DNA from 4 places in the Streptomyces parvus genome. Region 1 is predicted to be linked to each of the others. Evidence: riboswitches for the same ligand, from Rfam matches in the RefSeq annotation. Region 1 holds a riboswitch; each other region holds the start of a gene.
The links. A riboswitch is a leader RNA that binds a small molecule or an ion and turns the genes downstream of it on or off. The one in region 1 is predicted to bind cobalamin.
Positions count from the first base shown of each region.

Region 2: it holds a riboswitch for cobalamin, as region 1 does, so the genes downstream of both, metE (5-methyltetrahydropteroyltriglutamate--homocysteine S-methyltransferase) here and RNL97_RS30770 (CbtB domain-containing protein) in region 1, are expected to answer to the same signal.
Region 3: it holds a riboswitch for cobalamin, as region 1 does, so the genes downstream of both, RNL97_RS22515 (ribonucleoside-diphosphate reductase subunit alpha) here and RNL97_RS30770 (CbtB domain-containing protein) in region 1, are expected to answer to the same signal.
Region 4: it holds a riboswitch for cobalamin, as region 1 does, so the genes downstream of both, RNL97_RS11820 (ABC transporter substrate-binding protein) here and RNL97_RS30770 (CbtB domain-containing protein) in region 1, are expected to answer to the same signal.

Region 1 covers NZ_CP135079.1:6,639,459-6,646,913, reverse strand. Annotated here, with positions in the region: gene RNL97_RS30800 (pirin family protein) at 1-213, opposite strand, end outside; gene RNL97_RS30795 (tetratricopeptide repeat protein) at 361-726, shown strand; gene RNL97_RS30790 (hypothetical protein) at 839-1,504, shown strand; gene RNL97_RS30785 (TetR/AcrR family transcriptional regulator) at 1,602-2,321, opposite strand; gene RNL97_RS30780 (SDR family oxidoreductase) at 2,354-3,115, opposite strand; gene RNL97_RS30775 (CbtA family protein) at 3,328-4,083, opposite strand; gene RNL97_RS30770 (CbtB domain-containing protein) at 4,182-4,397, opposite strand; adenosylcobalamin (AdoCbl) riboswitch at 4,442-4,535, opposite strand; gene RNL97_RS30765 (histidine phosphatase family protein) at 4,662-5,252, shown strand; gene RNL97_RS30760 (4'-phosphopantetheinyl transferase family protein) at 5,322-6,041, opposite strand; gene RNL97_RS30755 (metallophosphoesterase family protein) at 6,038-7,018, opposite strand; gene RNL97_RS30750 (hypothetical protein) at 7,177-7,455, opposite strand, start outside.
Region 2 covers NZ_CP135079.1:5,876,519-5,883,973, forward strand. Annotated here, with positions in the region: gene RNL97_RS27445 (lipoate--protein ligase family protein) at 1-336, opposite strand, end outside; gene cobF (precorrin-6A synthase (deacetylating)) at 555-1,424, shown strand; gene RNL97_RS27455 (hypothetical protein) at 1,435-1,632, opposite strand; cobalamin riboswitch at 2,022-2,211, shown strand; gene metE (5-methyltetrahydropteroyltriglutamate--homocysteine S-methyltransferase) at 2,389-4,704, shown strand; gene RNL97_RS27465 (hypothetical protein) at 4,865-5,014, shown strand; gene RNL97_RS27470 (pyridoxal phosphate-dependent decarboxylase family protein) at 5,169-6,779, shown strand; gene RNL97_RS27475 (lysine N(6)-hydroxylase/L-ornithine N(5)-oxygenase family protein) at 6,850-7,455, shown strand, end outside.
Region 3 covers NZ_CP135079.1:4,734,850-4,742,304, forward strand. Annotated here, with positions in the region: gene RNL97_RS22500 (GlxA family transcriptional regulator) at 1-798, opposite strand, end outside; gene RNL97_RS22505 (hypothetical protein) at 880-1,089, shown strand; gene RNL97_RS22510 (ribonucleotide-diphosphate reductase subunit beta) at 1,103-2,119, opposite strand; gene RNL97_RS22515 (ribonucleoside-diphosphate reductase subunit alpha) at 2,119-4,539, opposite strand; cobalamin riboswitch at 4,676-4,799, opposite strand; gene RNL97_RS22520 (GNAT family N-acetyltransferase) at 4,864-5,373, opposite strand; gene RNL97_RS22525 (hypothetical protein) at 5,404-6,084, opposite strand; gene RNL97_RS22530 (YbdD/YjiX family protein) at 6,208-6,411, opposite strand; gene RNL97_RS22535 (carbon starvation CstA family protein) at 6,408-7,455, opposite strand, start outside.
Region 4 covers NZ_CP135079.1:2,422,180-2,429,634, forward strand. Annotated here, with positions in the region: gene RNL97_RS11815 (FecCD family ABC transporter permease) at 1-780, opposite strand, end outside; gene RNL97_RS11820 (ABC transporter substrate-binding protein) at 777-1,778, opposite strand; cobalamin riboswitch at 1,817-2,007, opposite strand; gene RNL97_RS11825 (M67 family metallopeptidase) at 2,025-2,447, opposite strand; gene RNL97_RS11830 (amino acid permease) at 2,618-4,069, opposite strand; gene RNL97_RS11835 (DUF2017 domain-containing protein) at 4,414-5,031, opposite strand; gene clpS (ATP-dependent Clp protease adapter ClpS) at 5,083-5,400, opposite strand; gene RNL97_RS11845 (nicotinate phosphoribosyltransferase) at 5,480-6,808, shown strand; gene RNL97_RS11850 (isochorismatase family protein) at 7,031-7,455, shown strand, end outside.

The DNA.
Region 1 (7,455 bases):
CGGCTCGTCGGCGATGTCGTCGGGCCCGTAGTGGTCCACGAAGGCCCAAGCGCCCACCATGCGCCGGCCGAGGTTGGGCAGCAGACGGCGGACCTCGGTGGACTCACCCAGTTGGACGCGGCGGGGAGCCAGCAGTTCACGGACGGGCTCGGCGACGACGAAACCCCGCCCGCCGCAGACGGAGGGCGTGGCCTGGCGATCGAGATTGCTCATGGCGCTCAACCTATTCCCGTAGCGGCGTGGAGCACCGGGTCCCACGCCAGAATTTTAGTGGAATGTTCAACCAGTTTGCGATGTTGTCATGCCTGAACGTACGGCGGGGCGGGCCGGAGACGGCCCGCACCACACGAAGGAGGACACGTGAGCGAGACCGAGACCTACTACGAGTTCGGCACCGCCGCCGACCGGTGGGACCGGGCGCAGATGTTCTTCGAGGCGAAGGAGTACCTGACGGCCGCGCGGATTCTGGGCGGCCTCGTCGAGGAGGTGCCGGAGCAGGTCGCGCCGCGGCTGCTGCTGGCTCGCTCCTACTACCACTCCGCCCGGCTGGGAAAGGCGGAGGAGGAACTGCGGAGGATCCTGGAGCTGGACCCGGTGGAGACGTACGCGCACCTCATGCTCGGCCGGACACTGGAACGCCAGGGGCGCACCGCCGACGCGGCGCCGCACCTGCGGATGGCCGCTGCCCTCACCGGTGATTTCGGCCCCGGAGCCGAACGCTCCTGAGCCGCCGCCCCGTGCCTCCTGCCGGGCCCGCACCCTTCGGTGCGGGCCCGGTGTCCTTTACCCGCCGGTACGGGCATCGGACAATGGGATCTCCAGGGCGAAGGGGTGGGAGATGAAGGGATCCAGGAACGCCGCGTTACGCCGGGCGCGGTCGGCCGCGCTCATCGGGCTGGCGGTGGCGGCCTCGGCAGGCTGCTCCGGCGGTGGCGACGACGGGACGAAGAGGGAGGCGGCGGAGCTGCGCGCTCGTCCGCCGGGGGTTCACAGCTGGACCGCCAGGCCGTGCGACCTCCTCACGGGCGCACCGCCCGCCGAAGGCTTCAGCCTCGGCAGCACCACCGACTCCGCCTCCCCCGACGCCCTGGAGGACGTCGGTGAGGACGGCGCGCGGCCGCTCTACCGGCGGACCGGCTGCCTCGCGGACCTCAAGGGCCCGGACGGCGCGTTCTGGGAGCTCAGCGCCACGGCCTCGGTGTACGAGGACGCCGAGCCCGCCCGTCACGCGTACCGCGTCAAGGAGGATCTCGACCGCGCTCACGGGCGTGGGCCCGAGAAGGTGCACGAGGACGCCTACTCGCTGCCGGCCGACGACCGGGGCCGCCCCGGCCGCACCCTCCTCCTACGGAACGGCGACCTGGTGCTGACGGTGTCCGCATACGCACCGCACGGCAGCACGGAACACGAGGTACGGAAGGACCTCGAGCAGATCCTCGGGAACGCGGCCCGCCGCATCGAGGACGGCCTACGCGACCACGACGCCCCCTCCCCCGCACCCTGACGCAAGGACTCCTGGACACCTGGGCACCTGGACGCGCCGACATCCCGGCTTCCCCGCACTCTCGCACCCGGGGCGGCGTCATGTCCGACGCCTCGGTTCAGGTCTCCGGGCAGGCGTTCGCCACCCGGTCGAGCCACTCCTTCATCAGCGCCGCCTCGGCGGTGCTCAGCCCCGCCCCGCGCTCCTTCCGCAGCAGAGCGCTCAACCGGGCTGCTGCCGTGGGGACTTCGGCGTCCGCCGGTACGCTCGCCGACGGTTCCCGCGGTGGTTCCGGTGTGAGCACCGTCGCGTACAGCGCGTCCCGCACCCGGTGGGACACCCCGATGTCGTCGAACGTCGCCGGACGGGAGACCAGCATCAGGGCCACCCCCACGTTGGCCGACATGATCATCTGGGCGGCCAGCTCGGGCGCGACGCGTATGCGGCCCTGGGCGGCGGCCCGTTCGAGGTCTCCGGTGAGGATCCGGTGGGACTCCAGCGCCGCGGCGGGCGGGGTGCGCATCGCCGGCGAGTTCATCAGCCGGTAGAGATTGCGGTTGTCGAGGGCGAAGGCGATGTGGCTGTCCCATCCCCGGCGCAGGTCCTCCACGGCGTCCGTCGTCTCGCCGCGCTCCCTCTTCGTCGCCAGGTATTCCTCGAAGCCGTGGTCGACGACGGCCGACAGCAGTCCTTCCTTGTCGCCGAAGTGGCGGTAGAGGGCCGGTGGGCCCACCTTGGCGGCCTCGCACACGGCGCGCGTGGAGATGTCGCCGTCGGGCGATTCCCTGACCAGGGTGGCGGCCACTTCCAGGATGCGTGTCCGGGTACTCGTGCTCACCGGACGGACGCTATCAAGCGGCACGGCGACCCTCAGACGATGCCGCCGTTGGCCCGCAGCACCTGCCCGTTGACCCAGCGGGCCGGGCCGGCGAGGAAGGAGACCACTTCGGCTATGTCCTGCGGGGTCCCCAGCCGTTCCAGCGGCGGCTGGGCGGCCATCCGTGCGACGGTCTCCTCGTCCTTGCCGTCCAGGAAGAGAGCGGTGGCGGTCGGCCCCGGAGCCACGGCGTTGACCGTGATGTCCCGGCCGCGCAGCTCCCGGGCGAGGATCAGGGTCATGGCCTCGACGGCACCCTTGGTCGCGGCGTACGCGGTGTAGCCGGGGAGGGCCAGCGACAGCACCGAACTGGAGAAGTTGATGATCGCGCCGCCCGCGCGCACCCGCCGCGCCGCCTGCTGGTCGACGACGAACGTGCCCCGGATGTTGGTGCGGTGCATCCGGTCGAGCGTGTCGAGTTCGAGCTCGGCCAGCGGGGCGAGCGCCATGACCCCCGCCGCGTGCACCACCACGTCGATCCCGCCGAACGCTTCCTCGGCAGCATCGAAGAGAGCGGCGACCGCCACCTCGTCGGCCACGTCCGCCTGCTGGGCGACGGCCTCGCCGCCCGCGGCGGTGATCGCGGCGACGGCGGCTTCGGCCTCGGTCCGGTTGCCCGCGTAGTTCACGACGACCGCGAAGCCGTCGGCGGCGAGCCGTTCGGCGCTCTCGCGGCCGATGCCCCGCGACCCTCCGGTGACCACGGCCACCCGGCGAGGCGCGGATGCCGATGCGGCTGCGGACTGTTCGGTCATGGCAATGCTCCTGGCGACTGGGGTCGCGGCGGTTCCGTGAAACCCGATGTTATCAACGCTAACACCAGATCGATAGCAACGCTACCCCCGCGATCGTAGCGACGCTCAAAAGCGTCGCTACCCCCCTCCGGACCCGCCCGCACACGACAGAACCCGCCGGACTCTCCCGGCGGGTTCTGTCGTCCAGGTCAGTGTGCGCGCGTCCGTACGGCTCAGTTCACCGCACTCGCGGTACGCGGCACCGCCGCACGGACGGCGGGATTGAGAAGCCGCTCGGTGAGATAGCCGAAGACGATGCCGAAGGTGCTCCACAGCGTCGCCTGGACCGCCAGCGTCGCGAGCCGGAACTCCCACAGCAGGGTCGCCGGGAAGTCCTTGCCCACCTCGTCGAAGGAGGGGAGGAAGGCGTGGGCGAGACCGATCAGCAGGACGAAACCGGCGACGGCCGCGATGCTCGCGTTCCAGTTGCCCAGGCGGGGTGCGAGCCGCTTGCCGATGATGACGGCGGCGACGGCCAGCAGCACGCTGAGAGCGACCATCAGGAAGAACAGTGTGGTGCGCTCGCCGATCGTGTCCGGGTTGCCGACGGCGGGCGGGTTCGCCGGGTACTTGAGGAACGGTACGACGTAGACCGTGAGCAGGGCGGCGCCCGCGATCAGCGCCGCCGTGGCCCGGGGGCCGAAGTCGCCGATGCGGCCCAGGGCGTAGCAGAACACGAGGGCGGCGATCCCGCCCACCGCGACGCCGAATACCAGGACGCCGGTGGCGAGTCCGCCGGTGGCCTGCATGGTGCGGCTGACCAACTCCTCGCCGCCGCCGTGGTCATGACTGTGGGCCTCTTCGAGGGCGATGGCCGCGTCCACCTGGGACTCGCCGAGGAAGTAGGCGACGACGAGCGCGAGCGCGCCCGCGATCAGACCCGCGAGCATGCCGCGCACGAGCAGGGCTCTGACAGATATGGGGTTCACGATGGTTTCCTGATTTCTCTTGCTTGCCGCTGCCGGCCGCGTCCGCTGACTCCCCCGGGGGGTGATGTCCCGGGCGGGGCCCTGGTTCCTCAGGTGTCTCAGTGGCAGGGGAAGCCCAGCAGATGGCGGCCGTCGTGAACCCACTCGTGGACGCCTTCGCCCGAGATGAGTGCGGTGGCGCCCTGTTCGGCGCCGACGAAGTACAGCAGGACGAGCATGAGAATGCCGAAGAAGACCGCCCACGGGGCAAGGGCCTTCGCCGAGATCGGAGTGATCTCGGATGTCTCCGTCGCGGAAACGGCGGAGTGTGCCATGGCAGAACCTCCTGTGGGAACACGCGTCCCTGTCGTGGCGCTCAGACGAAGGTGCCGGGTCTGACTTCCCGCCCGGAGGCGGGTTCACAGTGGCGCGACCGTGCCGGATTCTCACCGGACTTCCGTCCCACCCTCGTCATGGTCGACGCGACCCTACCGCCTGTGCGCAGGCGCCGCCATGGTCGAATGTGCGGCGTCACGGAGGGCGGACGCCTTGGGGCGACAAGGCTGTGGGGCCCCGGGTACGGAATGGGAAGCAGGGACATGACAGTACGGGTGGTGTTGGTCTCACCGGCGATGAACGCGGCGCTGCGGGAGGCGCGCTTCGACGGCGACTCCCCCCTGGACCGGTCCGGCCGGGAGAGTGCGCGGGCCGCCGCCGGTACGGTGCCGGAGACCGGGCTCGTCCTCAGCGGCCCCTCCGGCCGGTGCCGCGAAACCGCCGAGGCCCTCGGACTGACGGCGCGGGCCGAACCGGCCCTGGGCGGCTGGGACCTGGCGGACTGGGCCGGCCGCCGCCTCGACGAGGTGGCCGCCGCCGAACCCGCGGCGGTGGCGGCCTGGCTCGGCGACCCGTCGGCGGCTCCGCACGGCGGCGAGTCGCTGGGCGCCCTGGTGACCAGGACCGGCGCGTGGCTGGACTCCCTCGGCGGACCGGACGCGCCGGGCGCGAGCTTCCTGGCGGTGGCCGAGACCGCCGTCGTCCGGGCGGCGGTCGTCCACGGCCTGCGTCTGCCCACGGAGGCGTTCTGGCGGCTGGACGTCGCCCCGCTGACGCTGACCGAACTCAGCGGGCGCTCCGGCCGGTGGAACGTGGGGCTCGGACGCCCGCTCACCGCTCCCCCGGCCGGCTGACCCCCACGGCCCGGCGCTCACCGGCCGGACGGGCACCACAGCCCACCGCTTCTCACGGCCGACCGGCCGTCACATTCCTTTGTTCATCCGCCAGTCGGGCCGGACCAGCACCGCCGTGGTGACGATGTCGTCCTCGACCCGCCACCGCCCGTGCAGCGTCGTCGGCAGGGCCGGATCGGTGAGCAGCAGCCGGGCGGCGAAAGTGCCCTCGGCGGCGGTGGGACCCCGGGACCCATGGCCGCTTCCCGGACCGTTGGTGCGATGGAACGTCAGATCCGCCTGGACGAAGTCGAGTTCGACACCGGTGACCGGGTACCAGGTCTTGAATACGCTCTCCTTGGCGCTGAACAGGATGCGGTCCCAGTGGATTTCGCCCGGGACCTCCGGCGCGGGCGGACCGATCCGCTCGCGCTCGGCGGGCAGGGTCACCAACTCCCTTACGCCGGTGGGGAGTGGGGCGTGCGGCTCGGCGTCGATGCCCAGCGACAGCACGTCCGTCGCACGGGCCAGCGCGGCCGCCCGGTAGCCGGCGCAGTGGGTGAGCGTGCCGACGATTCCTTCGGGCCACAGAGGTCTCCCACGGTGGCCGCGGAGTACGGCCACGGGTGGCAGGCCGAGTCCGGCCATGGCGCGCCGGGCGCAGGCACGGGCCGTCGCGAAATCGTTCCTGCGTTTGGCCACGCTCTTGGCGATCAGCGCCTCCTCCTCCGGGAAGAGGGCTCCGTCCGGGACGGTCTCCGCGCGGGTGGCGGCCGAGGAGACGTCGGCGGGCAGCAGCAGCTCGATCACGAGGGGCCTCCGGGGGTGCGCGGCTGTGCGGAGGGTCCTGCCCCGGTCTGTTCCGGTGGGGCGGGCTCACCCCCGTACGGGAGGATCTGCCGCAGCAGGCCGCGCGGGTGGCCCCGCTCGCGCCACTCCCTGGGGTAGCCGATGGAGACCTCCTCGAAGCGCACGCCGTCGTACCAGGTCGTACGGGGGATGTGGAGGTGGCCGTAGACGACGGCGGCGACGTTGAAGCGGCGGTGCCAGTCGGCGGTCAGTTCGGTGCCGCACCACTGGGCGAACTCCGGGTACCACATCACCGACGTGGGTTCGCGGACGAGCGGCCAGTGTCCGGCGAGGACGAGGGGTATCTGCGGGTCGTGCTCCGCGAGCCGGCGGCCCGTCTCGGCGACCCGGGCACGGCACCAGTCCTCCCGGGTCGGATAGGGGTCGGGGTGCAGGAGGTACTCGTCGTTGCAGACGATGCCGCTCTGGTGCGCGACGGCGAGCGACTCCTCCTTCGTGTGCGTTCCCGGGGCGCGGAAGGTGTAGTCGTACAGGAGGAAGAGCGGCGCGATCGCCACCGGCCCGTCGGGACCCGGCCAGAGCGGGAAGGGGTCCTCCGGGGTCGTCACTCCGAGCTCCCGGCACAGCTCGACGAGGTGGTCGTAGCGGGCCTGGCCGCGCAGTTGGACCGGGTCCTTGGAGACGGTCCACAGCTCGTGGTTGCCGGGGGTCCAGATCACGTGGGCGAAGCGTTCCGCGAGGAGCCCGAGCGCCCACCTGATGTCCTCGGGCCGCTCCGCCACATCACCCGCGACGATCAGCCAGTCCGCGTCGGACGCCGGATGCAGGGACTCGACGATCGGCCGGTTGTCGCTCACCGCGGCGTGCAGGTCGCTCACGGCCAGCAGACGGCCCCGGCCCCGCTGTGGGGATCCGTCGCCGGGGGTCGGTGCGGCGGCGGGTGCACCCTGCGGTGCCGGGTCGCTCGGAGGTCTCATGGGCGCTGGGTTCCCGATCTGTCGGCGGTCGTCCGGCTCCGTCCGCACGGTGGGGAGCCCCTGGGGAAGTAGCCTCTCACGCTCCCCTCCGGCTCTCCCGGGGTTCGGGGCACGGCCGCGTCGGCTGCCGGACGTGCCGTCGGGCGGGCATCGTGCCGTCAGTCGCCCTGGGTGCGGCGGGAGTTCAGCTCGTTCACCGCTCCGAGCGCGTCGCCGATCGTCGTGTAGTCGACGGCGATGAAGGTGACCGGGCTGCCGCGCTCCGCCTCGCAGGCCCGGATCCGCTCCAGGACCCAGTCGCGGGCATTGACACGACCGGCGTCCAGGCGGCTGCCGCCGGCGTTGGTGATGAAGTGGTTGAGCAGGAAGAGCTGCTTTCCCGTGCCGCCCCGGTAGGGGGCGCAGGTCATCTCGGAAGGGCTACGGAAGGCGAACGG
Region 2 (7,455 bases), 760 kb from region 1:
CGCGGGCGACTGAGGCGCGTCGTGGATCAGCTGCCAGTCGTAGTCGCTCCACTCCGTGGCCTGCGCCAGCGCCCGGCGTACGGCGATGGCGACGCCCTCCGCGCTCAGTCCCAGCATCACCGTGGAGTCGGGCAGCGCCGCCTCGATCCGGGCCGTGAGCCCGGCGGTGTCGGTGGTGGCGGGGGCTCCCTCCAGAGCCGCGTCGATCGCGAGGATCGCCTCGTCCGGTTCGAGGAAGAAGTCCCCGGCGACCCGGACGTCCCGCAGCGCCCCGCCCGCCACCTCCAGGTCCACCACGACCAGCTTGCCGCCGGGAACCTTGTACTCACCGTGCACAGCGCCGCCTCCAGCTCTCTCAGAGGGCCCGGCTCGCCGCATGGAGCCGGACACAACCGGATACAACGCACATCACGGTGTGGATCATCCCCGGTGCGGGGCGGGGGCGCGGTGGGGGCGACGCGCCGGGGCGGGGCGGGGTCGTGGACGGGCCGGTCCGGGCCGCCTGGTGAGTCCGCCCCGCCTCGCCCCTGGCATGATCGGCCGACATGGCAGACATGGCAGGCACCAGCGATGCACCCCGGCACATCCTGGTCATCGGTATGGGCGCCGGCGACCCCGACCATCTGACCCTCGCCGCGGTGAAGGCCATGCGCCGGGCCGACGTCTTCTTCGTGCTCGGCAAGGGCAAGGAGAAGGAGTCCCTGACCCGGCTGCGGCGCGACCTCCTCGACGAGCACCTCACGGGCCCCTACCGCGTGGTGGAGGCCGGCGACCCGTGGCGCGACCGCACCCAGGACGATGCCGCGCGCTACACCTCCGCCGTGCACGACTGGCGCCACCGCCGCGCCGACATCTGCGAACGCCTGATCATCGAGGAGCTCGCACCGGGGCAGTGCGGAGCCTTCCTGGTGTGGGGCGACCCGGCCCTGTACGACAGCACGCTCGCGATCCTCGACGACATCCGGGGGCGCGGCACGGTGGAATTCGGCCATGAGGTGATCCCCGGCATCAGCAGCGTCTCCGCCCTCGCCGCCCGGCACCGCGTCACCCTGAACCAGGTCGGCCGCCCCCTTCGCATCACCCCCGGCAGACGGTTGGCCCAGGGCTTCCCCGAGGACGACGGCGACATCGTCGTGATGCTCGACGGCCATGAGACGTTCAGCTGTCTGACGGGCCGGGGCCTGTGGATCCACTGGGGCGCGTACATCGGCACCCCCGACGAGATCCTGGTCTCCGGCCCGCTCGACGAGGTGGCCGACGAGATCAGCCGCCTGCGCGCGGAGGCCCGCGAACGGCACGGCTGGATCATGGACACCTATCTGCTGCGGCAGGGGCCGCGCGGCGAGAAGGCGGCGGGCGACGAGGGGGCGGCGGGCCGCCCGGCGGAAGGCGCGGACGGTTCGGTGGGCGGCCCGCTCGGCTGACCGGCCGGGGTCAGCGCCGGGACTCGTGTTCCCGGATGACGCCCAGTCCATGACCGAGGCTCGGGCACTCGGCGCTCAGGTCGTCACCTCGCACCAGGTAATTGTCCACCCGGCCGTCCGTCGGCCGCTCGACCGCGCGGTACTGCGTGCCGTTCACGGTGATCGTCCAGTCGTCGCCGTCCTGGGCCCACCCGACTGTCTTCTTCATATGACGTTTTCCGTTCCTCGATCGGGCCTGCCGGGGATCGGCAGGCCCGGGTAGTGGGAAGAAGAACGGCTTGTGACGCTCCGTGGTTCCGCATTCTCCTACGCCATTCGGTTACATCCGGGTCACTGCCTCCGCACAGTCGAGACGAGCGACCTGACCGACGGTCAGGGAGCGAATGGCCAGCAGTCGAACGGTCGGGGAACTGGATGAGCGTCGGCGCGCCGCTCGCGGGACGGGTGCCGCGGGTACGAGGCGTACACCGGTGCACCGGACCGCCCCGGGCGATGCGGGCCGGAGACGGCCGGAAAGGGCCGTCCGTGTCTCACGTCACCGTCCGCAGTGTGAACAGCGGTGTGCGCCCGGTGGCCGTCCGCCTAGGCTGGCCGGTGCAGCTGGTTCGCCCTGTCCGCCAGGCGGGGTGTCGTAAGAGGGAACCCGGTGGGAATCCGGGACTGCCCCGCAGCGGTGAGTGGGAACGACCGCCGTCATACGCACTGGGCCCGGCCGGGTCTGGGAAGCGACGGCCATTAGGTGTCTGCCCCGGCAGACGGGCCCGCGAGTCCGAAGACCTGCCCGTTGCCCGCACGCGACCGTTCGCGTGCGGAGATCTCGGTGACCTCGTGGGCGGGTCGGCGGAACCATCAGGTGGACGGGCACGGTTGGACGTGGCCCGGTGTCCGCCCGATGCGTCATCCCTTCGCGACCGCGTCCCGTCCCGGGATCTGCACCGCAGACACGCTCGCGAAGGAGAGTCACGTGACAGCGAAGCCCCCAGCCGCGGCAGCACGGGCCACCGTGTACGGCTACCCCCGCCAGGGTCGGAACCGTGAACTGAAGAAGGCCGTCGAGGGCTACTGGAAGGGCCGCGTCAGCGCCGACGCCCTCCGGCAGACCGCCGCGGAACTGCGCCGCGCAGCCTGGCAGCAGCTCGCCGAGGCCGGCGTCCACGAAGTCCCGACCGGTGACTTCTCGTACTACGACCATGTCCTGGACACCAGCGTCATGGCCGGCGCCGTCCCCGAGCGGCACCGCGACGCGGTCCGCGCCGACGCCCTCGACGGCTACTTCGCCATGGCCCGCGGCACGCAGGACGTCGCGCCGCTGGAGATGACGAAGTGGTTCGACACCAACTACCACTACCTCGTACCCGAGTTGGGGCCGGACACGGTGTTCGCCGCCGACTCCGCCAAGCAGGTCGCCGAGTTCAAGGAGGCCCTCGCGCTCGGCCACACCCCGCGTCCGGTCCTCGTCGGCCCCGTCACCTACCTCCTGCTCGCCAAGGCGGCCCCCGGTGTGGCCGCCGGCTTCGAGCCGCTCACCCTGCTGGACCGGCTCCTGCCCGTGTACGCCGAAGTCCTCGCCGACCTGCGTGCGGCGGGCGCCGAGTGGGTGCAGCTGGACGAGCCCGCCCTCGTCCAGGACCGCACCCCCGCCGAGCTGAACGCCGCCGCCCGCGCCTACCGCGAGCTCGGCGGAGTCACCGACCGGCCCAAGCTGCTGGTCGCCTCCTACTTCGGGCGGCTCGGCGAGGCGCTGGCGGTCCTGGCCAAGGCCCCCGTCGACGGGCTCGCGCTCGACTTCACCGGGACCGGCGCGGGCAACCTGGACGACCTCGTGGCCGCCGGCGGGCTGCCCGGCAAGCGGCTGGTCGCAGGCGTCGTCAACGGCCGCAACATCTGGATCAACGACTACGAGAAGTCCCTCGCCACCCTCGGCACCCTGCTCGGCCTCGCCGACCACGTCGAGGTCTCCGCCTCCTGCTCCCTGCTGCACGTCCCGCTGGACGCGGAGGCCGAGCGCGACATCGACCCGCAGATCGCCCGCTGGCTCTCCTTCGCCCGGCAGAAGACCGAGGAGATCGTCGTCCTGGCCCGCGGTCTGGCCTCCGGCACGGACGCCATCGCGGCCGAACTCGCCGCCAACCGGGCCGATCTGGCCTCCCGCACCGATGCCGCGATCACCCGCGACCCGGCCGTACGCGCCCGTACGGCGGCCATCACCGACGCGGACGGCCGCCGATCCCAGCCGTACGCCGAGCGGACCGCAGCGCAGCGCGCCCACCTCGGGCTGCCGCTGCTGCCGACCACCACCATCGGCTCCTTCCCGCAGACCACCGAACTGCGCACCGCACGGGCGGACCTGAGGGCGGGACGGATCGACCGGGCCGGGTACGAGGAGCGCATCAAGGACGAGATCCGCGAGGTGCTCGCCTTCCAGGAGAAGGCCGGGCTCGACGTCCTCGTGCACGGCGAGCCCGAACGCAACGACATGGTGCAGTACTTCGCCGAACAGCTCACCGGCTGCCTCGCCACCCAGCACGGGTGGGTCCAGTCCTACGGCACCCGGTACGTCCGCCCGCCGGTCCTCGCCGGGGACATCTCGCGCCCCGGGCCGATGACGGTGCGCTGGACCGCGTATGCGCAGTCGCTCACCGAACGCCCGGTCAAGGGCATGCTCACCGGGCCGGTCACCATGCTCGCCTGGTCCTTCGTCCGCGACGACCAGCCGCTCGGCGAGACCGCCCGCCAGGTGGCCCTCGCCCTGCGGGACGAGGTCGACGACCTGGAGGCGAACGGCACGTCGGTGATCCAGGTCGACGAGCCGGCGCTGCGCGAGACGCTCCCGCTGCGCGCCGCCGACCACGCCGCTTACCTGGAGTGGGCGACGGAGTCCTTCCGGCTGGCCACCGCCGGTGTGCGGCCGGAGACCCAGATCCACACCCACATGTGCTACGCCGAGTTCGGCGACATCGTGCAGGCCATCGACGACCTCGACGCCGACGTCGTCAGCCTGGAAGCCGCCCGCTCCCACATGCAGGTCGCCCGCGAACTGGCCGCCCACGGCTACCCGCGCGAGGCCGGACCCGGCGTCTACGACATCCACTCCCCTCGCATCCCCAGCACCGAGGAGGCAGCGGCCCTGCTGCGCAAGGGGCTTGAGGCCATCCCGGCGAAACGGCTGTGGGTGAACCCCGACTGCGGCCTGAAGACCCGTGGCTGGCCCGAGACCCGGGCCTCCCTGGAGAACCTGGTCGCCGCCGCGCGGAAGGTCCGTGCGGAGCTGCCATCCTGAGCGGCGTGAACCGGGCCCGGTGCGGGAGCGGCCGCCGCCGCTCCCGCACCGGGCCGAACCCGTCCGCACCGGTGCGTGTCCGAGCCCGCTGATAGCGTGCCGCTTCCGGACCGAAGATCACGAAAGGGCGGGGTACGTGCGGGAAGTGACATGCCATGAGGTGGACGACCGACGCCTGGACGAGGCGGCGGAAGGCATCGTCGGGCGGACAGCGGGGCGGTGGCACGGCCTGCGCTACGACGACCCGTCCGCACTGCGCCGGGCGGCGGAGTCGGAATCCGACAACTCGGGCCTCTGGTACGCGAAGTAGCCTGCCCCGGGCAGCGGATCGCGCGTCGTTCACCCCATAAGTTAGGTTAGCCTAACCGGCGAGCCCCGGTGAGGGGATCGTCCCGCTCCCGAAGTCGCCCCGCGCGGCCCCCGCTCCGGTAGACCTGTCCGTACCACGACCGAAGGTCCTCGCCATGCCGCCTGCTCCGCTCCCGACCCCCGGTGAACCCCCCGTGGAACGCGGGGGGCTGGGCGCGAGCGCCGGCACGCCGTCGAGTCCCGGCGCTCAAGGCGTACGGGGAGGGCTCGTCGCGGGCGGTGCGCACGGGCCGGAGCACCTGCGGGCCCTCAGCACCCTCGTCCTAAACGTCTTGGGGGACGCCGCCCGGACCCGGGGCGGGCCGCTGCCCGCAGGAGGGCCCGACGCCGTGGCGCGGAGCACCCGCGCCCTCTGCTCCCCGGTCCTGCCGGAGGAGGGCGTCGGCCCCGAGGCCGCGCTAGGGGACGTCGTGCGCGCGGTCGCGGAAGGGGCGGCGGACCCGGCCGACCCCGCCTGCGTCGCCCATCTGCACTGCCCGCCGCTCGCCGTGGCCGTCGCGGCAGAGCTGGCGGGGGCGGCCCTCAACCCCTCCATGGACTCCTGGGACCAGGCGCCCGCCGCCGGGGTGATCGAGGACCTGACCACGGCCGCCCTGGCCCGGCTCGTCCACCCGACGGCACCCGCCCCCGATGCGCTCATCACCAGTGGCGGCACCGAATCCAACCTGGTCGCCCTGCTCCTCGCCCGGGAACGGGCGGCAGGCGGCCCGCTGCGGGTGGTCACCGGTGCCAACGCCCACCACAGCGTCCACCGCGCCGCCTGGATGCTCGGCCTGCCCGCCCCCACGGTGGTCGCCTGCCACGAGGGCCGGATCGACCCGGACGCCCTCGACCGCGCCCTGACCGGCCTCGCCGGATCGCCGCTCCTGGTCGTCGCGACCGCCGGGACCACCGACGAGGGGCGCATCGACCCGCTCCCGGAGATCGCTCGCCTCGCCGAACGGCACACCGCCCAGCTCCACGTCGATGCCGCGTACGGCGGTCCGCTGCTGTTCAGTGAGCGCCTGGCTCCCCAGCTCGCGGGCCTGGAGCACGCCGCCACCGTCACGTTCGACCTGCACAAACTCGGCTGGCAGCCGGTCGCCGCCGGTGTGCTGGCGGTCGCCGACGCCGCGATGCTCGCCCCGCTGTCCCTGCGCGCCGACTACCTGAACGCCGACGACGACACCGAGGCCGGGCTCCCGGATCTGCTGGGCCGCTCGATCCGCACCACCCGTCGCCCCGACGCCCTGAAGATGGCGGTCACCTTCCGGGCGCTCGGTCGCCGGGGACTCGCGGAACTGGTCGAGCACTGTGTGCGGACGGCGCACGAGTTCGGCCGGGCCGTCGACGCGCACCCCCGGCTCCGCCTGCGCCCCGGGGGGATCGGGATCAGCACCGTGCTGTTCCGCCCCGCCGTGGCGGACGTGCTGCCCGACGAGGAGGGCGACGCCGTGGTGGCCGCGGTCCGCCGCACCCTGCTCGCCGAGGGGCGGGCCGTCCTCGGCCGTGCGGTGGCGGAGGACGGCGACGGCCGCGGCCGCCTCTGGCTGAAGGCCACCCTGCTGCACCCGAACGCCGCGACGGCCGACCTGCTCCCGCTGCTCGACCTCGTCACGGCGGCGGCGGACCGTGCCACGAGCCGACCGGCCGCGGACCGTGGAGCGAGCGAAGCCCCGGCGGCCGAAGATACCGAGGCTCCCGAGACGGAAAGGCTGTCGCCATGACGTCGACGATGCGCACGACTCGCCCGGGGCCGGCCCGCGCCGCACCCGCGACCCCCGCCGGAGGAACCCGATGACACCCGGACCGCGCACGCCGCCCCTCGATCTGCTGGGGGTGGGGGCAGGGCCCTTCAACCTCTCGCTCGCCGCACTGGCCGACGGCGTTCCCGGGCTGCGCACCGCCTTTCACGAGCAGCGCGCCGCGTTCCACTGGCACCCCGGGCTGCTCATCGAGGGCGCGACCCTGCAAGTGCCTTTCCTGGCGGACCTGGTGAGCCTCGTGGAGCCCACCAGCCCCTGGTCGTACCTGAATTACATCAAGATCCGTCGCAGGCTCTTCCCGTTCTACTTCGCCGAGCGGTTCCACATCCACCGCTCGGAGTTCGACGACTATCTGCGCTGGGTGAGCACCGAACTGCCCTCCACCCGTTTCGGACACCGCGTCGACACGATCGCCTGGGACCCCGGGCAAGGCGCGTTCGCCGTGGAGTTCACCCGGCTCGGCCCCGACGGGGAGACGTCCACGAGCGGGCTGACCCATGCCTGCAACCTCGCCCTCGGCGTCGGCACGGCACCCCATGTCCCCGAACCGCTGCGGGAGCTGGTCCGCGACCCGGCCTCCGTCGTCCTGCACTCGGCGGACTATCTCGCCCAGCGGGACCGGCTGCTGGCCGCCCGC
Region 3 (7,455 bases), 1.9 Mb from region 1:
CACCCGCTGCCGCAGCAGCCAGCGGTACGGCGTGGTCCCGGTCTCCTGCTGGAACCGCCGGGCGAAGGTGCGCGGTGACATGTGCGCCTGCGCGGCCAGCTGCTCCACCGTCATCTCCCGGTCGAGGTGCTGCTCCATCCACGCCAGGGTGGCGCCGACGGTGTCGCAGGCGTTCCTGGGCAGCGGCCGGTCGATGTACTGCGCCTGGCCGCCGTCCCGGTGCGGCGGGACCACCATCCGCCGGGCGATGGTGTTGGCCGCGTCCTGCCCGTACTCCTGGCGGACCAGATGCAGGCAGGCGTCGATCCCGGCGGCGGTCCCGGCCGAGGTGATGACCGGGCCCTCGTCGACGTAGAGCACGTCCGGCTCCACGATCGCCCTCGGGTAGCGGCGGGCCAGATCCGCCGCGTGCCGCCAGTGCGTCGTGCAGCGGCGGCCGTCCAGCAGCCCGGCCGCGCCGAGGACGTACGCCCCCGAACAGACGCTCAGCACCCGCGCACCGCGCTCCACGGCCCGGCGGAGCGCCGAGAGGGCCTCTTCCGGATACGTCCGGGCCATGACGTTGCCGCTCGCGGGGACGGCGACGAGGTCGGCCTCCTCCAGCCGGTCCAGGCCGTAGGGCGTGCTGATGGTGAAGCCCGCGTGGGTGCTCAGCCGGGGCCCCTCGGCGGAGACCACCGCGAAATCGTGCACCGGCAGCCCCTCTTCGCTGCGGTCGAGGCCGAACACCTCGCACAGCACGCCGAGTTCGAAGGGGTGGACCTCGTCCAGCAGCAGGACGGCGACATTTTGCAGCATGGAGTCATTGTGGCAGTAATTTGATGCTGTGTGGCAGTGCTGCCACTGACCACAATCCCCCGGGGGGACGAAGGTGGAGCCATGAACCTCTTCCTGGACTACCTCGTCGTGACCGCCCTCCTCGCCCTCGTCCTCCTCCCCGCGGGCCTCGGCCTCGCGCGTGAGCGCCGCATCGACCGCCAGCTGCGCGACGCCGCGCGCAGGGAGGCGGAACCCACGGAAACGGAAAGCGCCGCGCGGCCTGTCACGGCCACGCGGCGCCCTCACCTCAGGAGTTGGGCCAGGGTCTGAGGACCCCTCGGGTCTAGAAGTCGTCGTCGAACCCGACCGAGCCCTCGACGGCCACCTGGTAGGCGGACGGGCGGCGCTCGAAGAAGTTCGTCAGCTCCTGGACGCCCTGCAGCTCCATGAAGGAGAACGGGTTCTCCGAGCCGTACACCGTCGGGAAGCCGAGGCGGGCGAGCCGCTGGTCGGCGACGCACTGCAGGTACTCGCGCATCGACTCGGTGTTCATCCCCGGCAGCCCGTCGCCGCACAGGTCGCGGCCGAACTGCAGCTCCGCGTCGACGGCCTCCTTCAACATGTCGGTGACCTGCTGCTGGAGCTCGTCGTCGAAGAGGTCCGGCTCCTCCTTGCGGACGGTGTCCACGACCTCGAACGCGAAGTTCATGTGCATCGTCTCGTCACGGAACACCCAGTTGGTGCCCGTGGCGAGACCGTGCAGCAGGCCGCGCGAGCGGAACCAGTACACGTAGGCGAACGCGCCGTAGAAGAACAGCCCCTCGATGCAGGCCGCGAAGCAGATCAGGTTCAGCAGGAAGCGACGGCGGTCGGCCTTCGTCTCCAGCCGCTCGATCTTCTCGACCGAGTCCATCCACTTGAAGCAGAACTGCGCCTTCTCGCGGATCGACGGGATCTCCTCGACCGCGTCGAACGCCGCCGCCCGGTCGTCCGGATCGGGCAGGTAGGTGTCCAGCAGCGTCAGATAGAACTGGACGTGCACGGCCTCCTCGAAGAGCTGCCGCGACAGGTACAGCCGCGCCTCGGGGGAGTTGATGTGCTTGTACAGCGTCAGCACGAGGTTGTTGGAGACGATCGAGTCACCGGTCGCGAAGAACGCCACCAGCCGGCCGATCATGTGCTGCTCACCCGGCGACAGCTTCGCGAGGTCGGCGACGTCCGAGTGGAGGTCGACCTCCTCCACGGTCCAGGTGTTCTTGATCGCGTCCCGGTAGCGCTCGTAGAAGTCCGGGTAGCGCATGGGACGCAGGGTCAGCTCGAATCCCGGGTCGAGCAGGTTCTTGTCTCGGGTGGAGCTCATTACTGGCAGGCCTCGCAGGACTCGGGGTTTTCCAGGGAGCAGGCGATGGCGTCCGCGTCGGGCGCCTGCGCCTGCTGTACGGGAATGGGGGCGGCGGACGCCTGGCCGGACGCGGCACGGGCGATCCTGGTCGCCGGGCGCGAACGCAGGTAGTACGTCGTCTTCAGCCCCTGCTTCCAGGCGTACGCGTACATCGAGGAGAGCTTGCCGATCGTCGGCGTCTCCAGGAACAGGTTGAGCGACTGGCTCTGGTCCAGGAACGGCGTACGGGCCGCCGCCATGTCGATCAGCCCGCGCTGCGGGATCTCCCACGCCGTGCGGTACAGCGCCCGCACGTCCTCGGGGATCCAGGCGAAGCCCTGCACGGAGCCACTGGCCTCGCGCAGCGCCTCACGGGTGCGGGCGTCCCACACGCCGAGCTTCTTCAGCTCGTCCACCAGGTAGGCGTTGACCTGGAGGAACTCACCGCTGAGCGTCTCGCGCTTGAACAGGTTGGAGACCTGCGGCTCGATGCACTCGTACACGCCCGCGATCGAGGCGATCGTCGCGGTCGGCGCGATGGCGAGCAGCAGGGAGTTGCGCATGCCGGTCTTCGCGATCCGGGCGCGCAGGGCGTCCCAGCGCTCCGGCCAGTTCAGCTCGGTGGCGTAGTGGTCGGGGTGCAGCGCTCCGCGCGCGGCACGCGTCTGCGACCACGCCGGCAGCGGGCCCGAGCGCTCGGCGAGGTCGCAGGACGCCTCGTACGCGGCCAGCATGATCCGCTCGGAGATCTTCGTGGAGAGCGCGCGGGCCTCGGGGGAGTCGAAGGGCAGGCGCAGCTGGAAGAAGACGTCCTGGAGGCCCATCGCGCCCAGCCCCACCGGCCGCCAGCGGGAGTTGGAGCGCCCGGCCTGCTCGGTCGGGTAGAAGTTGATGTCGACGACCCGGTCCAGGAAGGTCACCGCCGTACGGACGGTGGAGTCCAGGCGCTCCCAGTCGATCGAGCCGTTCGCGACGAACGCGCCCAGGTTGACCGAGCCCAGGTTGCAGACGGCCGTCTCGCCGTCGTCGGTGACCTCCAGGATCTCCGTGCACAGGTTCGACGAGTGCACGACCCGGCCCGGCTCGGCGGTCTGGTTGGCGGTCCGGTTGGAGGCGTCCTTGAACGTCATCCAGCCCTGGCCGGTCTGCGCGAGGGTCCGCATCATCCGGCCGTACAGCTCGCGCGCCGGCATCGTCTTGCGGGCCAGGCCCTCGGCCTCGGCGGCGCGGTAGGCGGCGTCGAACGCGTCGCCCCACAGGTCGACCAGCTCGGGCACGTCCGCCGGGGAGAACAGCGACCACTCGGTGTCCGCGTCGACCCGGCGCATGAACTCGTCCGGGATCCAGTGGGCCAGGTTCAGGTTGTGCGTACGCCGCTGGTCCTCACCGGTGTTGTCGCGGAGCTCCAGGAACTCCTCGATGTCCGCGTGCCAGGTCTCCAGGTAGACCGCCGCGGCGCCCTTGCGCCGGCCGCCCTGGTTCACCGCAGCCACGGAGGCGTCCAGCGTCTTGAGGAACGGCACGATGCCGTTGGAGTGCCCGTTGGTGCCCCGGATCAGCGAACCCCGGGCGCGGATGCGGGAGTACGACAGGCCGATGCCGCCCGCGTGCTTCGAGAGCCGCGCCACCTGGTGGTAGCGGTCGTAGATCGAGTCCAGCTCGTCCTTCGGCGAGTCCAGCAGATAGCAGGAGGACATCTGCGGGTGCCGCGTACCGGAGTTGAAGAGGGTGGGTGAGGAGGGGAGGTAGTCCAGCTTGCTCATCAGCCCGTAGAGCGCGGCGACCTCGTCCAGCGCCCGAGCCGACTCGTCCTCGGCGAGGCCCGCGGCCACCCGCAGCATGAAGTGCTGCGGGGTCTCGATGACCTGGCGGGTGATCGGGTGGCGCAGCAGGTAGCGGCTGTGCAGCGTACGGAGACCGAAGTAGCCGAAGCGGTCGTCCGCGCCCTCGGCCAGCGTCCGCTCCACCAGCTCGTCCAGCGCCTTCGCGTGCAGCTCGACGAAGGCGGCGGTGCGGTCGGCGATCAGGCCCTCGCGGTGGCCCACGGCGACCGAGGCGGAGAAGTGCGTGGCGCCCTGGCCCGCCGCCTCGTCCGCGATCGTGCGGGTCAGCAGCCGGGCGGCCAGCCGGGAGTACGCCGGGTCCTCGGAGATCAGCCCCGCGGCGGCCTCGGTGGCCAGCGAGCGCAGCTCGGCCTCGTCGGAGCGGGCGTTGCGCCCGCGCAGGGCTGCGGCGGCGACCCGGCCGGGGTCGGTGTCGGGAAGATCGACGGTGAGGTCGGTCAGGGTCCGCAGCAGGGCGGTCCCGGGTCCGTCGTCGGAGGCTTTCCCGGCCGTGGTGGACGCTGCGGACACGGCGGATTCGGTGGCTGAAACCGGATCGGCGGGCGCGATGGTCACTGGGCTTTCCCTCGCTCGGCTGGGGCCGGCGGAAGGAGGGGGAGCCGGGCAGCGCGAAACCCGGGGCGGGGCAGCACTGCTGACGGCGTCCACCGGCCTGTCCGCGAGGCCCGGACGTCTGGCGTCCGGTTCGGTCGAGCCGGACGCGCTGTCGGCAGGTCTTCGGACTTGAAGGTGCGCAAAAGCGCACTGATCACACCGTTGCGGGACAGTTCCGGATTCGCACCGGATTCCCCTGCGGCGACAGCGAAGTCGAGCATACATGTGGGGGCCGCCGGATGAAGCGGCCCCCACATGTTGTGTCGCGACGATTCGGCGCGCCCCTCAGGAGGGAGCCTCCAGCTCCAGCCGGAAGGTCATGAGCCCTAGTCCCGGCACCGGTTCCCAGTCCCGTTCGGGGGTCCGTACGAAGCCGAGCCGACGGTAGATCCTCTGGGCTGCGAGCATGGCCGGCTGTGTCGACAGCACCAGAGCCCGCACGCCGTCGGTGGCCCGTGCGCGCTCGACGCACGCCCGCACGAGGGCCTCTCCCACCCCCCGTCCGCGCCCCTCGCGGGCCACGGCCAGCATCCGGAATTCGGCCTCGTCCGGACCGGCGATGTCGCGCCACGGGGTGCCCGGTGCGGCATACGTCACACCGCCGAGCACCGCCCCGTCCGCGTCGAGCGCGACGAGGACCTCGGCCTCGGCCGCGCGCTGTCCGACCGCCCGCAGCTTGAGCAGATACGGGTCCTGCGGGCCGTCCAGCAGACTCTCGCCGAGATACGCCTCGGCGATGATCTCGCCGAGGACGGCGTACTCGCCGGGCTCCGCCGCCCTGATCGTCAGATCCATCAGCCGCTCGCTCCCGCGTCGGTTCCCATGTCAGCCACTCGCTCCCACATCGTTGTTCGGGGCGCCGTCGCCCACCGGCGGCAGGTCCCCCCGCTCGACCGGCTGCTGACCGGCGGCCTCGCCGGGCGGCGGCAGTACCTGGTCCAGCTCGTGGTCGTCGGCGCGGTGGGCGGCCAGGGCTGCCGCCCGCAGCGTCGCCCGGTCCACGTCCTGGCGTGTTCCGCTCAACGTCACGACCAGGTCGCCCTGTTCCCGGGCGTACGCGTGGCCCGACTCCGTGGCCCGGTACCACTGTTCGCCGTCCCGCTCGCAGGTCACCAGGGGCTCCCGGCCGCTGCCCGACGCGGGCCCCTCCGTGCAGTCGGCGCCGGCGTGCGGGAGGCGTTCCACCGACAGCCGGATCTGCCCGCCGTCCGGGTCGGTGTAGACGCTGCCGAACCCGTCCTCGCCGAGCACCCCGACCGACTGGCGGGCCAGGGCGTAACCCGCGGCCTCGGTCACCCACACATGCTCCGCGACGGTCTGCACGGCCCGCGCCCGCGCCTCCAGCTCCGCCCGGCCGGGCGCCGCACCGGCCGAGGAACTCCTGTCCGCCGCCGTCTGCGAGCCGGGCGCCGGCTCGGTGCCGCAGCCTGTCGCCGCCAGGGCCAGGGCCAGCGCCGTGGTCAGAAGGAGGGGCCGGAGCCGGGGCGACCGGGAGCGCGGTGTCATGGGCACATCCTTTCGTACGGTGAGGGGCTCGGCGTCCCGCACGGCCACGCCCGGGGCGGGTCCACGGAAGGGGGCCGCCGCGCCCCTGGACGGGATGCGGCGGCCCCGGTTCGGCCGACGGGCTCAGCAGCAGCGGAAGCCCTCGCGGGGATCCGCCTCGCGGGCGTCCGTGCGGCTGCGTTCGAAGGCGCGACGGGTCATCACCGGCGCGTCCGGATCGTGCGTCCTGGCGTGCGCCACATAGCGGTCGTACGCGGACTCACCGGTCAGCTCACGGACGTACCAGCGGATCCGTCCGGCCACCCGTCGTACGTCCGCGAGCGTCATGTCCGGCTCCCCGTCTCCGCCGGCTCCTTGCGGATGCCGCCCTCGGGTCCGACGCCGGCGGCGGCCAGTTCGGCCTTCTCCTCCTTGGTGGCGAAGAGCGAGGCCGGCGCGACGAGCCTGGACCCGACGTACGGCGTCTCGTGGAGCTTGACGCTCTCCGGGTCGCGGATGGCCTTGTAGCAGACCCGGCCGGCGTCCACGAGCACCACGATGATGAGGAGCGCGAACAGCGCGCTGAGCACCCCGTCGACCGTGGAGTTGGTGACGACGGTCCGCATGTCGTCCATGGACTTGGCCGGCGCCAGCACCTCGCCCGCGTCGATGCCCGCCTGGTACTTGTCGCGCTGGGCGAAGAAGCCGACCTTCACGTCGTCGGAGAAGATCTTCTGCCAGCTCGCTGTGAGCGTGACCGCCACGTCCCAGGCGAGCGGGACCGCGGTGACCCACGCCCACTTCAGGCGGCCGGACTTGACGAGCAGGGTGGTGCAGACGGCCAGCGCGACGGCGGCCAGCAGCTGGTTGGCGATGCCGAAGAGCGGGAAGAGCTGGTTGATGCCGCCCAGCGGGTCGTGCACGCCGACCCAGAGGAAGTAGCCCCAGCCGCCGACCACGACGGCACTGGCGAACCAGACGCCCGGCTTCCAGCTGACCTCGCGGAACGGCTTGTAGGCGTTGCCCAGCATGTCCTGGAGCATGAAGCGCCCGACCCGGGTGCCCGCGTCCACCGTCGTGAGGATGAAGAGCGCCTCGAACATGATGGCGAAGTGGTACCAGAACGCCTTCATGGCGGTTCCGCCGACCACCGCGGAGAAGATCTCCGCCATACCCAGCGCGAACGTGGGCGCACCGCCGGTCCGGGAGAGCAGGCTCGCCTCCTCGACGTCCTTCGCGGCCTGGGCCAGGGCGTCCGGGGTGATGGTGAAGCCGAAGTCGGCCACGGCCTGCGAGGCGGACTGGACGCTGTCGCCGATCACGCCGACGGGCGCGTTGATGGCGAAGTAGAGGCCGGGGTCGATGATGCAGGCGGCGATCATCGCCATGATC
Region 4 (7,455 bases), 4.2 Mb from region 1:
CCCCGTCATCAGGGAGGCGAGGACGAAGACGGCGGCCCGGAAGCGGGCGGTGTCGAGGCCGAGGACGGTCGCGCCCTCCTCCCCCACCAGGAGCAGGTCGAGCGGGCGGGCCAGGGTGAGGAGGACCGCCGTGCCCGCGACCAGGGTGGTCGCGGGGAGCGCGAGCATGTCCCAGCGGGCGGCGCCGAGGCCGCCGAGGGTCCAGTAGAGGACTTCCTGGAGGTGGTCGGCGCGGGCGGAGGTGACCAGGATCAGGCTGGTCAGGGCGGAGAGGACGTAGGAGACGGCGACGCCGGCGAGGACGAGGCGGTTGGTCGTGATGCCGCCCCCGCCGCGCGCCAGGGTGTAGACGAGCAGCAGGGAGAGCAGGGCGCCGGCGAAGGCGGCGGCGGGGATCGTGACGGTGGTGGCGAGCGACGCGCCGATACCGAGGACGATGACCAGGACCGCGCCCGTGGAGGCTCCGGAGGAGACGCCGAGGAGGAACGGGTCGGCGAGCTGGTTGCGTACGAGGGCCTGGAGGACGGTGCCGATGACGGCGAGTCCGGCGCCGACGAGGATGCCGAGCAGGACCCGGGGCAGCCGCACGTCCAGGACGATCGTGCGGAACGGGCTCGCCTCCGCCCGCCCGGTCAGGATGTCGAGTACCTGGCCGGGCGGGATGCGGACGGAGCCGAGGGCGAGGGCGGCCAGCACGGTCACGGCCAGGAGCGCGGCGAGGCCGCCGAGCACCAGGACGTAACCGAGCGGCCGCCGCGGGGCGGAGGCGCGGCAGGTCACGGGGTGGTGGCCGCCTTGCCCGCCTCCGGGTGGAGCTGGGCCGCGAGCTTGTCGACGGCGGCGGGGACGCGGACGCCGAGTACCGCGTCGGAGAGCGGCATGACGGCGAAGCGCTGGTTCTTGACGGCGGGGACGCCGGCGAGGGCCGGGTCGGTGAGGAGGCGCTTCTTCTTCTGTTCGACGGTGGTGGCCCCGTAGTCGTAGATCACGATGACTTCGGGCCTGCGGTCGACGACGTTCTCCCAGGAGGCGTCGCCGAAGGGCTTGTCGAGGTCGGCGAAGACGTTGGTGCCGCCGGCCCGTTCGATCAGCTCGTTGCCGATGCCCTCGCCGCCCGCGGTGAAGGCGGTCTTGTCGCCGCTGTCGTAGACGAAGACGGAGAGGGGCTTCAGGCCGGCCAGCTTCTTCGCGGTGGCCGAGGTGTCGGCCTTGGCCTGGTCGATCCATGCCTCGGCGCGGTCGCTGACGCCGAAGGTGCGGCCGACCTCGCGGATCTCCTCGTAGAGGGTGTCCATGGGCTGGTCGTCCTTGGTGCAGCTCTCGGTGTTGAGGCGGGTCTCGATGCCGGCCTTCTTGAACGCCTCGCGGCCGCGGCCGTCACCGGCGGTGAAGGCGCTGGCGTAGCCGCCGTAGACGAAGTCGGGGTTCGCGGCGAGGACCTGCTCGTAGGAGGGGTACTCCTTGGCGAGGACGGGGACGGAGGCGTAGTCCTTCGCGTACTTCGGCAGGACCTGGTCGTCGAGGTAGGCGGTTCCGACGAGGGACTTCTCCAGGCCCAGTTCCAGCATGATCTCGGTGACGTGCTGGTTCATGGTGACCACGCGCTTCGGCGGGGCCTTGTACGTGGTGGTGACACCGCAGTTCTCGACGGTGTACGGGAATCCTTCGCTGGTGGCCGCGGCCTCGGGCTCGGCGTCGGCGTTCTCCGAGGCGGAGCAGGCGGTGAGGGCGAGCGGGAGCAGCACGGCGGCTATGAGCGCGGGGGTGCGCCAGGTCATGGCGGGGCCTCTCCGGGGGATTTCCGCGTCCCCTGGTCGATGCGAGAAGGCGGCCGGCCAGTTCCTGGCTTCCGGGCCGCCCTCCGGTGCGGTGCGTCCTGTCGGGGACGCGTCCGCGTGGGAGGGGGCCCGGTCACAGTGGCGGGACCGTGCCGGATTCGCACCGGCTTCCTGGTTCCTGCCGCCTTGATGGGTTCGGGTGCAGTGTGCCAGACCGGTTCGGCGGCTCCGCGCGGCACCTGGGGCTCAGTACGCGTCGACGACCTGGACGTCTTCCTCGGTGATCTCGCCGTCCACGATGCGGTACGAGCGGAACTGGAAGGGGCCCGAGCCGTCGGTGTCGGCGGTGGAGACCAGGACGTAGTGGGCGCCGGGCTCGTTGGCGTACGTGACGTCGGTGCGGGAGGGGTAGGCCTCGGTCGCCGTGTGCGAGTGGTAGACGATCACGGGTTCCTCGTCGCGGTCGTCCATCTCGCGGTAGAGCTTGAGGAGGTCGGCGGAGTCGAACTCGTAGAACGTGGGCGAGCGGGCGGCGTTGAGCATCGGGATGAAGCGCTCGGGGCGGTCCGTCCCGGCCGGGCCCGCGACCACTCCGCACGCCTCGTCGGGGTGGTCGGCGCGGGAGTGGGCGACGATCTGGTCGTAGAGCGTCTGGGTGATGGTCAGCATGGCGCCAGGATAAGCAGGCGGCCCCCCGCGTACCGGTGGGTGGTACGCGGAGGGCCGCATGCTGGACGCCGTCGGCCTTTGGGGCGGTCGGGGCGGTCCGGGAGGAGGGTGGTCGTGGGGCCCGCCCTCGGGGTCGGTGAGGCTCCCGGGGCGGGCCCCGGCCCTCCGGGTCAGCGGGTCTCGGTCGTGGCCTTCTCCGGCTCCGTGGCGCGCGACCGGAGCACCCGGTAGGAGACGAAGAGGATGAGCGCCCACAGGGGTGCGCAGTAGAGCGAGATCCGGGCGTCCTTGTCGATCGCCATCATCACGATGACCATGCCGATGAAGCAGAGCGCGAACCAGCTGGTGAACGGGGCGCCCGGGGCCTTGAACGAGGACTGCGGCAGGAGACCGGCGTCGGCCTTGCGGCGGTAGCGGATCTGGCTGACCAGGATCATGATCCAGGCCCACATGCCGGAGATGGTCGCGAAGGAGACGACGTAGTTGAACGCCTCGCCCGGCCACTGGTAGTTGATCCAGACGCCGACGAGCATCAGGGCGGCGGAGAACGTGGTCCCCACCAGCGGCAGGCCGTTCTTCGTCAGCTTGGTGAAGGCGCGGGGCCCCTGGCCGTTGAGGGCGAGGTCGCGGAGCATGCGGCCGGTGGAGTACATGCCGGAGTTGCAGGAGGAGAGCGCCGCGGTGAGGACGACGAAGTTGACGATGGCGGCGCCGACGCCGAGCCCCATCTCCTCGAAGGCCTTCACGAACGGGGAGACGCCGGGCTTGAAGGTGGACCACGGCACGACCGAGAGGATCATGATCAGCGCGCCGACGTAGAAGACGGCGATGCGCCACGGCACGGTGTTGATGGCCTTGGGCAGCACGGTCTCGGGGTCCTTGGACTCCCCGGCGGTGACGCCGACGAGTTCCACGGCGAGGAAGGCGAACATGACGATCTGGAGCGTCATGAGGGTGCCGGTGATTCCGTTGGGGAAGAATCCGCCGTCGTTCCAGAGGTTGGAGACGGTCGCGGTCTCACCGGCGTCGGAGAAGCCGATGGTGAGAACGCCCGCGCAGATCAGGATCATGCCGATGATGGCGGTGACCTTGACCATGGAGAACCAGAACTCCAGCTCACCGAAGAGCTTCACGGAGATCAGGTTGGCGCCGTAGAGAATGACGGTGAACACCAGGGCGGACAGCCACTGCGGAATGTTCCACCAGTACGTCATATAGGTGGCGGCGGCGGTGACTTCGGTGATTCCGGTGACGACCCAGAACAGCCAGTAGGTCCAGCCGGTGACGAATCCGAAGAACGGGCTGATGAATTCGCGGGCGTACTCCGAGAAGGAACCCGAGACGGGGCGGTACATGAGCAGTTCGCCCAGGGCCCGCATGATGAAGAAGATGACCAGGCCCGCGATGACGTAGGCCAGGATGAGGCTGGGCCCGGCCCGGTCGATGGCTTTGCCCGCGCCGAGGAAGAGCCCGGTGCCGATGGCTCCGCCGATGGCGATCATCTGAATCTGGCGAGCTCCCAGACCGCGCTGGTATCCCTCACCGCCGGCTCCGGCGTCCCCGGCATTGCCGCCGGGCTGACCTTTGTCGACCTGTCCCTTGTCGACCTGCGCCGATGTCATGGTGGTGCGCCTTTCTCCACGCCGATCCGCGCGCCGTACAAGGCTGCGGATCAGGTCCTGATCCCCCCGGATATGGATGGAGTGCGACCGGCGTTCGGCCGGTGTGTAGCGCCCCCGGGAAACAGGGGTGGCGTCCCCGGGTGGTCGTGAAGATTTATCACGGCCGTCACAGGACACCGTGGGACATTCTGTGGTGCACACCACAGGCAAAAGGGAACGAAAGGCACTGCCCGGCACGAATGACCCGAATGACTTGGGGGGATCGTTACTCGGATCTGAGCGTCCGTTGAGCGAAGAGCCGCCCACCCCGGCGGGGTGGGCGGCTCGGCTTTTCCGGAGGCTGCCTACGGCATCAGTGTCTCGACCAGGGATTCCTGGAGGGCGCCGAGCCAGAGGTAGGCCATCACCATGGGCTTGCGCGGATCGGCGTCGGGGAGCCGGTAGAGCGAGCCCTCCTCGCCCTGGTCCTCGTCGGAGACCTCCAGCCGGGTGCCGATGGTCAGGCGCAGGTCGTTGAGGGAGCGGAGCCAGCTGAGGCACTCGTCGCCGGTGAGGGTGAGGACGGCCCCGCCCTCCGGGGCCGGCGAGAGCGCGTCCAGGGTGCGGACGACGGCGAGGGCGTCGTCACGCTTGCCGGAGCGCAGGTCCACCTCGGTGAACCGGCGGAACTCGGCGGCCCGCTCGCGCAGCTCGTGCTCCTCCTCCGGCTTCCCGGCCCCGGCGGACGCCTCGGGCCCGCCGTAGGCGTCGGGGAAGAGCCGGGCGAGCGCCGGGTCGGTGGGCGGCTTGCTGGGGCCCTCGGCGAAGAGGGCGGCGAGCGGGCCCTCGCCGTCGGCGGGCTGGTCGCCGGGGCCGATCAGCTCCAGCAGCTGGACGGCGAGGGAGCGCAGGATGGAGATCTCGACCTCGTCGAGCGCGACGGCCGCGCCGCCGCCTGGGGTGGCCTCGAAATGGCCGGCCATGGATTCTCCGATGGTGGATCGAACGGGGCGGGTGGCGGGGCGGGGGAGGCTCTAGTTGCGGTCCTGGGTGAGGGTGGCCCACAGCCCGTAACCGTGCATGGCCTGGACGTCGCGTTCCATCTCCTCGCGGCTGCCGCTGGAGACGACGGCGCGGCCCTTCTGGTGCACGTCCAGCATGAGCTTGTGGGCCTTGTCCTTCGAATAGCCGAAGTAGGCCTGGAAGACGTAGGTCACGTAGCTCATGAGGTTGACCGGGTCGTTGTGGACGAGCGTCACCCACGGGACGTCCGGCTCGGGGACCGCGAAGGTCTCCTCGGCCGAATCGGGACGTTCGATCTCTAGCGGGGTAGCAACGCTCACCTGTCCCATGCTGCCACCCGGGCGGGCCAGGCGCACAAACGGACCCCACATCTCGTCACTTTGACGAATAGGGGGTAGCATCCCAGCCATGAACACAGCGGACCTCGGTCGGCGGGTCGGCGTTCCGTCGACCGCGCTCTTCACCGACCAGTACGAACTGACCATGGTGCAGGCCGCCCTCAAGGCCGGCACCGCCGACCGCCACTCGGTCTTCGAGGCGTTCACCCGTCGGCTCCCCGAGGGGCGGCGCTACGGCGTCGTCGCGGGCACCGGGCGGGTGCTGGACGCGGTGGAGAACTTCCACTTCGACGACGAGATGATCGGCTTCCTGCGCCAGCAGGACATCGTGGACGAGCCGACCCTCGAATGGCTGGCGGGCTACCGCTTCAGCGGTGACATCTGGGGCTACCCGGAGGGCGAGGTCTACTTCCCCGGCTCCCCGATCCTGCGGGTCGAGGGGTCCTTCGCCGAGTGCGTGCTGCTGGAGACGGTGATCCTCTCCATCCTCAACCACGACTCCGCCATCGCTGCCGCCGCCTCGCGGATGTCGGCGGCCGCCGGGGGCCGCCGTCTGATCGAGATGGGCGCCCGCCGCACCCACGAGCTCTCCGCGGTCGCCTCCGCCCGTGCGGCGTACGTCGGCGGCTTCGACGCCACCTCCGACCTGGCGGCGGGGTTCCGCTGGGCGATCCCGACGGTCGGCACCAGCGCGCACGCCTTCACCCTGCTGCACGACAGCGAGCGCGACGCGTTCCAGGCGCAGGTGGACTCGCTCGGCCGGGGCACGACGCTGCTGGTCGACACGTACGACGTGACCGAGGCGGTCCGGGCGGCCGTGGAGATCGCCGGACCCGAGCTCGGCGCCGTACGGATCGACTCCGGGGACCTGCTGCTGGTCGCGCACCGGGTGCGGCAGCAGCTGGACGAGCTGGGGGCGACGGGCACGAAGATCGTGGTGACCTCGGACCTGGACGAGTACGCCATCGCGTCGCTGGCCGCCGCGCCGGTGGACGCGTACGGGGTCGGCACCCAGCTCGTCACCGGGAGCGGGCACCCCACCTGCTCGATGGTCTACAAGCTGGTGGCCCGCGCCGGCTCGGCGGAGCCGGACGCCCCGCTGGTGCCGGTGGCCAAGAAGTCGCTCGGCGCGAAGTCGTCGGTCGGCGGTCGCAAGTGGGCCGCGCGCCGGACCGACGGGCACGGCGTCGCCGAGGCCGAGGTGATCGGCACCGGCCCGGTCCCCGAGGAGCTGGCCGGCCGGCAGCTGCTGGTGGAGCTGGTGCGGGGCGGCGAGGTGGTCGCCCGCGAGCCGCTGGACGCGGTCCGGGAGCGGCACGTGGCCGCGCGCGCCGGGCTGCCGATGTCGGCGAGCCAGCTGTCGCGGGGCGAGCCGGTGATCCCGACCGAGTACGCCTGAGCCGGTCCGCGCACGCCCGGCGGACCGGCCCGGGGCCGCGCCGGGCGCGCGGACCGGGCCGGTCCGCAACCGGGGGTTTCGCGGACGGGGCTTGATTGTGACGTTCCAGTGCCTAGGCTCGAACCCCCGGCAACCTCCCGGAGACCCCGGACCCCCGGGGCCGCCGCTTGACCCCCATCCCCGTCCCCACCCCGCTCCCGCCCCCACCGAAGGACACCCGCCATGCACCGCGCATTGATCGTCGTGGACGTTCAGAACGACTTCTGCGAGGGCGGCAGCCTCGCGGTGGCGGGCGGTGCCGACGTCGCCGCCGCCATCACCGACCTGATCGGTGACGCCCAGCCCGCCTACCGCCATGTGGTCGCCACCCGCGACCACCACATCGACCCGGGCGGCCACTTCTCGCCGACCCCGGACTACGTCGACTCCTGGCCGGTGCACTGCGTCGCCGGTACGGAGGGCGTCGGCTTCCACCCGAACTTCGCGCCCGCCGTCGCCTCCGGTGCCATCGACACGGTCTTCGACAAGGGGGCGTATTCGGCCGCGTACAGCGGGTTCGAGGGCTCCGACGAGAACGGGACCGGCCTCGCCCAGTGGCTGCGCGACCGGGAGGTCACCGAGGTCGACGTGGTCGGCATCGCCACCGA